Sphaerisporangium rubeum: one gene and its partner. The protein of the gene in region 2 interacts with the protein of the main gene of each other region in a pairwise test. Links are inferred from orthologs where the notes say so. Each region holds a gene or a part of one and is shown on either strand. Other genes may lie near its edges. The genes, in order: nth and aceE.

What was found.
Region 1: the proteins of aceE (region 2) and nth interact in binary tests that used the Escherichia coli proteins (3 or more experiments, as listed by UniProt). The link is inferred for Sphaerisporangium rubeum from one-to-one orthologs.

The regions. Positions count from the first base shown.
Region 1 is NZ_JACHIU010000001.1:894,493-897,733, reverse strand. The notes cover bases 22-2,950. They hold nth (endonuclease III), read right to left. Parts: upstream 1,886-2,950; coding sequence 1,157-1,885; downstream 22-1,156. Other genes in these bases: BJ992_RS03560 (transglutaminase-like domain-containing protein), read right to left, coding at 2,837-2,950; BJ992_RS03565 (maleate cis-trans isomerase family protein), read right to left, coding at 1,993-2,808; BJ992_RS03575 (NUDIX hydrolase), read right to left, coding at 457-1,104; BJ992_RS03580 (HEAT repeat domain-containing protein), read left to right, coding at 22-413. Also shown: more of BJ992_RS03580, read left to right, coding at 1-21; more of BJ992_RS03560, read right to left, coding at 2,951-3,241. UniProt on the Escherichia coli protein: DNA repair enzyme that has both DNA N-glycosylase activity and AP-lyase activity. The DNA N-glycosylase activity releases various damaged pyrimidines from DNA by cleaving the N-glycosidic bond, leaving an AP (apurinic/apyrimidinic) site.
Region 2 is NZ_JACHIU010000001.1:2,330,212-2,333,872, reverse strand. What follows is about bases 6-3,354. They hold aceE (pyruvate dehydrogenase (acetyl-transferring), homodimeric type), read left to right. Parts: upstream 6-397; coding sequence 398-3,154; downstream 3,155-3,354. Other genes in these bases: BJ992_RS34210 (WYL domain-containing protein), read right to left, coding at 3,219-3,354; BJ992_RS09935 (hypothetical protein), read right to left, coding at 6-28. Also shown: more of BJ992_RS09935, read right to left, coding at 1-5; more of BJ992_RS34210, read right to left, coding at 3,355-3,661. UniProt on the Escherichia coli protein: Component of the pyruvate dehydrogenase (PDH) complex, that catalyzes the overall conversion of pyruvate to acetyl-CoA and CO(2).

The DNA of each region.
Region 1 (3,241 bases), 1.4 Mb from region 2 along the record:
CGCGAGGGGACATCGAGACCTTCACCGCGGCGCGCCTGCTGTGCGCGAGCGACGTCCCCGCCGAGCGGGTCCTCGGCGTGGACATCCTCGGCGAGCTCGGCGGGCCGCTGCGGCCGTTCGCCGACAAGACGCTGGCGCTGCTGCGCCACCTCGCGGCCTGCGACTCCGACCTGCGGGTGCTGCACGCCGTGCTGATCGCGTTCGGCCACCTGCGCGACCCGCGGGCCATGCCGTCGGTGATCGATCTGTCGGAGCACCCCGACCCGTCGGTGCGGTACGGCGCGGCGTACGCCTTGTCGCGGGTGCTCGGCCGTCCCCCCGACCCGGCGGGCCTCGCCGCGCTGCGGCGCCTGGCCCGCGACCCCGACGACGACGTGGCCGACTGGGCCGCGCTCGGCCTGATCCTGTCCTAGCCCCGTTTCCGCGTATCGCCCGCGAAGACCTGGTTCATCGGGCCTAGCGCCGCGCCAGGCGGATCACTTCAGGTGGCAGGTCCTGCACCTGTGAGGCGTCCCAGGGGAGCGCGAACCCGGTGGCGGTGAGCACCGCGTCCAGGATGCCGGCGGTGAACCCCCACACGAGCATGCCGCGCACCCGGAAGGCGGGCCCCGCGCTGCCGCCGGGGAAACGCAGCCGCAGGCGGTTGGCGGGGTCGACGAGCTCGGCGACCGGCACTCTGGCCACCGACTCGACCTCGTCGGGGGAGGCGGCGTGCACGGCACAGGGGGTGTGCCACCAGCCGAGCACCGGCGTCACCCGGTTGTCGCTGCGGCCGAGGTACAGCTCGGGGAGCGTGCCGACGACCCGCACCCCGTGCCGGTCGAGCCCCGTCTCCTCCTCGGCCTCCCGCAGCGCCGCGCCGACCGGCCCGCCGTCGCCGGGGTCGATGCCGCCGCCGGGGAACGCGGGCTGTCCCGCGTGGTTGCGGCCGTTGGCGCTGCGCTGGATCAGCAGGATGTCCGGCCCGAGTGCCGACTCCCCGAACAGCAGCAGCACCGCCGCCGCGCGGCCCCTGCCGTCCGGTGGCCGCATCCACGGGGGGAGCGGATGCCGGTGGGGGTCCGTCGCCAGGTCGGTGAGCCAGCCGGGCACGGGAGCAGTCATGCGTACCTCCTCGCGGGAAGTCAACACCACCGGAACCCCGCTGCTTCCCCGCTCAGGAGAACGGCCCGGGACGTACCAGCTTGGCGGCCTGCGCGGGGTCGGTGGGCCCTTCACCGAAGGACGGGCACAGGTCCGCGAGCGGACAGACCCCGCACGCGGGCTTGCGCGCGTGGCAGACCCGCCGGCCGTGCCAGATGAGGTAGTGGGACAGCAGGGTCCATTCCTTCTTGGGGACCAGCTCCCCCACGATGTGCTCCACCTTGACCGGGTCGGTCTCCCCGGTCCACCCGAACCGCCGGGTGAGCCGGCCGAAATGCGTGTCCACCGTGATCCCCGGCACCCCGAAGGCGTTGCCGAGCACGACGTTCGCCGTCTTGCGGCCCACCCCCGGCAACGTGACCATCTGTTCCAGCGTCCGCGGCACCTCGCCACCGAACCTGTCCCGCAACGCCACCGACAACCCGATGATCGACTTGGTCTTGGCCCGGAAGAACCCCGTCGACTTGATGATCTCCTCGACGTCCTGCGGGTCCGCCGCCGCCAGATCGTCAGGCGTCGGGTACTTGGCGAACAACGCCGGCGTCACCATGTTGACCCGCACATCGGTCGTCTGCGCCGACATCACCGTGGCGATCAGCAACTCGAAAGCGTTGGTGAAGTTCAGCTCGCAGTGCGCGTCGGGATAGGTCTCGGCCAGGATCCGTGTGATCCGCCGTGCCCGCCGCACCAGCCCGAGCCGCGTCTCGCTCGCGAACCGCTTCGCCCTCGGTGTCACCTGCATCGCCATACGCGCCAGCGTACGGCCTCCCGCACCGTCACCGTCCGTCGAATCAGCCCGCCTGCCCAGGTGGTGTCCGTCCATCCGGGCAGGCGCCGCCGTCGAGTTCCTCACCCGGGCCGTTGTCCGCCACCGGGTGCCCTGCCGAACAGCCGTCCGTACCCGGTGATCTGCTGAGCGATTTCACCGGCACCGGCCAGGTGCAGAGCGTGCCAGAACAGGACCTGGTTGGCGGTCAGGACGGCGACGTCCAGTTCGCGCTCCAGCGCGTCGATGACGCCGACCGCGCGGATGCCGTTCCCGGCGACCAGGACGGCGTCGGGCCGGTGCTCGGCGACGATGGTGCGGATCCAAACGGACAGGGCCTGCGGAGTGATCAGCTTCTGGTTGCTCGGCAGGCCGCACGGACCGTGGTGGACGACCGTGAAGCCCTGCTCGGTGAAGTAGTCGGCGCCGAGGCCGGAGAGCCGATCGTCGAACCACGGCGGGTTCACGATCGCCAGCCTGTGCGCGCCGAGCACGTTGAGGCCGGTCACAGCCGCGGTGGTGGTACCCGTGAGCGGGATTCCCCGGGTGTGGCGCGCCAGCCGGTCGAACAGCGCCTTCTCACCGCTCGCCCCGAGGACGTAGGCGGAGCTGGTGAAGCCGAGCGCGATCGCGTCGAGCGGGGAGGCGGCCAGCAACTCCACCGCGTCGTCGATGTGCGGCGGCTCAACGAAGGCCCGCACCGGGTCGTGCGGGATCTTCGGGTCCATCTCGCCGCCGGCACGCATCGCGCCGAAATGGACACGCGAGCCGTGCAGGAACACGTCCTCGGGTGCCATCACCTGTAATTCGGACTCCGGGCCGACATCCGCGTGGGGTACGACCACGCCGATACGCGCTCTGGCCTCCCAGCCGTCCTTCTGTGCTCGGACGGTGTTCATCTGAGCGTCTCCTCCTCCTCGTCAGGGGTCAGGCGGACGCCTCGGCGGCCAGCGAGCCGCCGCGGACCGTGCGGGTGCCGCCGGCACTCAGGAAGCCGGGGTGTTTGCGACGCATGTTCTCCATCACGAACTCGTAGGGAACGTCGTCGAAGCCGCCGTGGTCGGCCAGGAACTCCATGCTTCGGCGACCCTGATCGTCAAAGGGGTGGTGGAGGCTGTCGGCGGTGCCGTCGAACTCCAGCGGCTTCATCCCGTAGAGGCGGCAGAGGATCTTGTTGAAGACGGGGGTGGCCTTGACCCATCTGCCGTCCAGGTAGACGGAGTTGAGACCGTGGAAGAAGACGTCCCCGCCGATGTGCGCACGTAGCCGGTCGGAGGCCAGGTGGTTGCGCACATCGCCGTAGTGGACGCGCGCCGGGATGCCCACCGCCCG
Region 2 (3,661 bases):
CCGATATGATCAAGGTTGTACGTTTCATCAGTGGAGCCTCCGGTGTGGACGGCTCCCGGGGAGCCGTACGATCAAGGCTCGTGACACCGGTCCGGCCGCGCATCGCGCGCGAGCGGGGTTGGGAGTCCCCCCGGCGGGGGAGGCAGAGGGGTGCGGGGCACCCAGAGGCGACCCCTGAGCCGAGGCCGGGACGTCTCATGCTTAGATGCCAATTGTCATTGTCGGGGGAAAACGTCCTACCATCGGTGGTCTAGGCCACGCCTGGCCCACTGCCAGCAGGGACATCTTGGTTACCGGACGGTAGAGATGCACTTTCCGGAGTAACCGGCCAGGATGGAGGGCGACCTAGACAACGATGCAGAGGCTTACCAGTCGATCCTCGGAAGGCGATGACCCAGTGGCTTCCGGACGCCAGCGTTTCTCGATCATCAGCGACGGTCTACCCAGCCAGCTCCCTGATGTCGACCCCAGCGAGACCCAGGAGTGGCTTGAGTCGCTAGACACCGTCGTCAAGACGGAGGGTCGGAGCCGAGCCCGTTACCTGATGCTGCGCCTGCTAGAGCGCGCGCGCGAGCATCAGGTCGGCGTGCCCGGTCTGCGCAGCACCGACTACATCAACACCATCCCCCCGGAGCGCGAGCCCTGGTTCCCCGGCGACGAGTACGTCGAGCGCCGGATCCGGGCCTACATCCGGTGGAACGCCGCGGTGATGGTGACCCGGGCCAATGCCCGCACCAACGTCGGTGGCCACATCGCCACCTACGCCTCGGCGGCCTCGCTGTACGAAGTGGGCTTCAACCACTTCTTCCGCGGCAAGGACCACGGTGAGTCGGGTGACCAGGTGTTCATCCAGGGTCACGCCGCGCCGGGCATCTACGCTCGCGCGTTCCTGGAGGGCCGCCTCAACGAGGCGCAGCTCGACGCCTTCCGCCAGGAGCTGTCGCAGGGCTTCAAGGGCCTGCCGTCCTACCCGCACCCCCGCCTGATGCCCGACTTCTGGGAGTTCCCCACGGTGTCGATGGGCCTCGGCGCGATCGGCGCGATCTACCAGGCGCGGTTCAACCGCTACCTGCTCAGCCGCAAGATCAAGGACACCAGCCGCAGCCACGTGTGGTGCTTCCTCGGCGACGGCGAGATGGACGAGCCGGAGTCGCTCGGCGCGATCGGCCTCGCCTCCCGTGAGGAGCTCGACAACCTCACGTTCGTCATCAACTGCAACCTGCAGCGCCTGGACGGCCCGGTCCGCGGCAACGGCAAGATCATCCAGGAGCTGGAGTCGTACTTCCGCGGCGCCGGCTGGAACGTCATCAAGGTCGTGTGGGGACGCGACTGGGACCAGCTTCTCGCCGCCGACGTCGACGGCGTGCTGGTCAACAAGATGAACACCACGCCGGACGGCCAGTTCCAGACGTACTCGGTGGAGTCCGGCGAGTACATCCGCGAGCACTTCTTCGGTGACGACCCGCGGCTGCGCAAGATGGTCGAGCACCTGTCCGACGACGACATCCGCAAGCTGTCGCGCGGCGGCCACGACTACCGCAAGGTCTACGCGGCGTTCAAGGCGGCACGCGAGCACGTCGGCCAGCCCACGGTCATCCTCGCGCAGACCATCAAGGGGTGGACCCTCGGCAAGGACTTCGAGGCCCGCAACGCCACCCACCAGATGAAGAAGATGAGCAAGGCCGAGCTCAAGGAGTTCCGCGACCGGCTGTACCTGCCGATCCCGGACAAGGACCTCGAGGGCGACCTGCCGCCGTACTTCCACCCCGGCGAGAACGACGAAGAGATCGCCTACATGCGCGAGCGCCGCGCGGCCCTCGGCGGCTACCTGCCGAAACGTGTAGTACGTGCCAAGCCGCTCAAGCTCCCCGGCGACAAGGTCTACGCCGACCTGAAGAAGGGCTCCGGCAAGCAGAACGTCGCCACCACCATGGCGTTCGTCCGCCTGCTGAAGGACCTCATGAAGGACAAGGAGATCGGCGCCAGGTTCGTGCCGATCATCCCGGACGAGGCCCGCACGTTCGGTCTCGACGCGATGTTCCCGACCGCCAAGATCTACTCTCCGCACGGCCAGACGTACGACGCGGTGGACCGCAACCTGCTGCTGTCGTACAAGGAGTCGCTCGAGGGCCAGATCCTGCACGAGGGCATCAGCGAGGCCGGGTCGATGGGCTCGACCATCGCGGCCGGCAGCGCGTACGCCACGCACGGCGAGCACATGATCCCGATCTACATCTTCTACTCGATGTTCGGGTTCCAGCGCACCGCCGACCAGATGTGGGCTCTCGGCGACCAGATGGGCCGGGGCTTCCTGCTCGGCGCCACCGCCGGCCGCACCACGCTGAACGGCGAGGGGCTGCAGCACGAGGACGGCCACACGCCGCTGATCGCCTCCACCAACCCGGCGGCGGTCTCCTACGACCCGGCGTGGGCCTTCGAGATCGCGCACATCGTGCGGGACGGCCTGCGGCGCATGTACGGCGAGAACCCTGAGGAGATCTTCTACTACCTCACGGTGTACAACGAGCCGTACCCGCAGCCGGCCGAGCCGGAGGACCTCGACGTCGAAGGCGTGCTGAAGGGTCTGTACCGCTTCGCCGCGGCCCCCGCGGTCGAAGGGCCGCGGGCCAACATCCTGGCCTCCGGTGTGGCGGGCCGCTGGGCCCTTGAGGCGCAGCGCCTGCTGGCCGAGGAGTGGGGGGTGGCGGCCGAGGTGTGGTCGGCGCCGTCGTGGTCGGAGCTGCGCCGCGACGCGCTCGACTGCGACGAGCACAACCTGCTCAACCCCGAGGCCGAGCAGCGCGTGCCGTACGTCACCAAGGTGCTGACCGACGTCCCCGGGCCGTTCGTCGGGGTCAGCGACTACATGCGGGCCGTTCCCGACCAGATCTCCCGGTGGGTGCCGGGTGACTGGTCCTCGCTCGGCACCGACGGTTTCGGCCTGTCCGACACCCGTTCGGCACTGCGCCGCCACTTCCACGTGGACGCCGCGTCGATCACCCTGGCGGTGCTGACGCAGCTCGCGCGGCGCGGCGAGGTCAAGCAGGAGGCGCTGCGTGAGGCCATCTCGCGGTACCACCTGAAGAACGGCGTCACCGAGGTCGCGGCGAACCCGACCCGCGAGAGCAACGAGACGCAGTCCATGGGGGTCTGACCACCTCTCCGCCCGGCCCTCGCACGCACGGCGTGCGGGGGCCGCCGCGTTCCCGCCGGGCCGCTCAGTCCCGGACCGGGTCCTCGGTGGCGAGGCCGGCGATGTCGGGGACGTACTGTTCCAGCCGGCTGCGTGGCCAGGCGGGTTCGCCTGTGGTGGCCGCGGCGCCGATGCGGTCCAGGCGGAAGACCCGGACGTCCTGGCGTAATCTGCACCAGGCGACGAGGTACCACAGGCCGCCGCGTCCGCCGATGAACACGCCGGGCTCGACCTCGCGCTCGGTGGTGGCGCCGGCGCGGTCGTCGTAGGTGATGCGCAGCACCTGGGTGCGCAGCAGCGCGTCGGAGATGACCTTGGCGATGGCCGCGCGGCGCGCGGTCAGGGCCTCACCGGGGAGGGAACCGGCGGGGGGCGCGGGGCTCGCGGCCACCAGTTTGCGCAGCGCGCTGTGCGCGTGCGCCGCGAACGGCCGCTTGCCGGCGCGGCTCAGCGCGACGGCCACGGCCA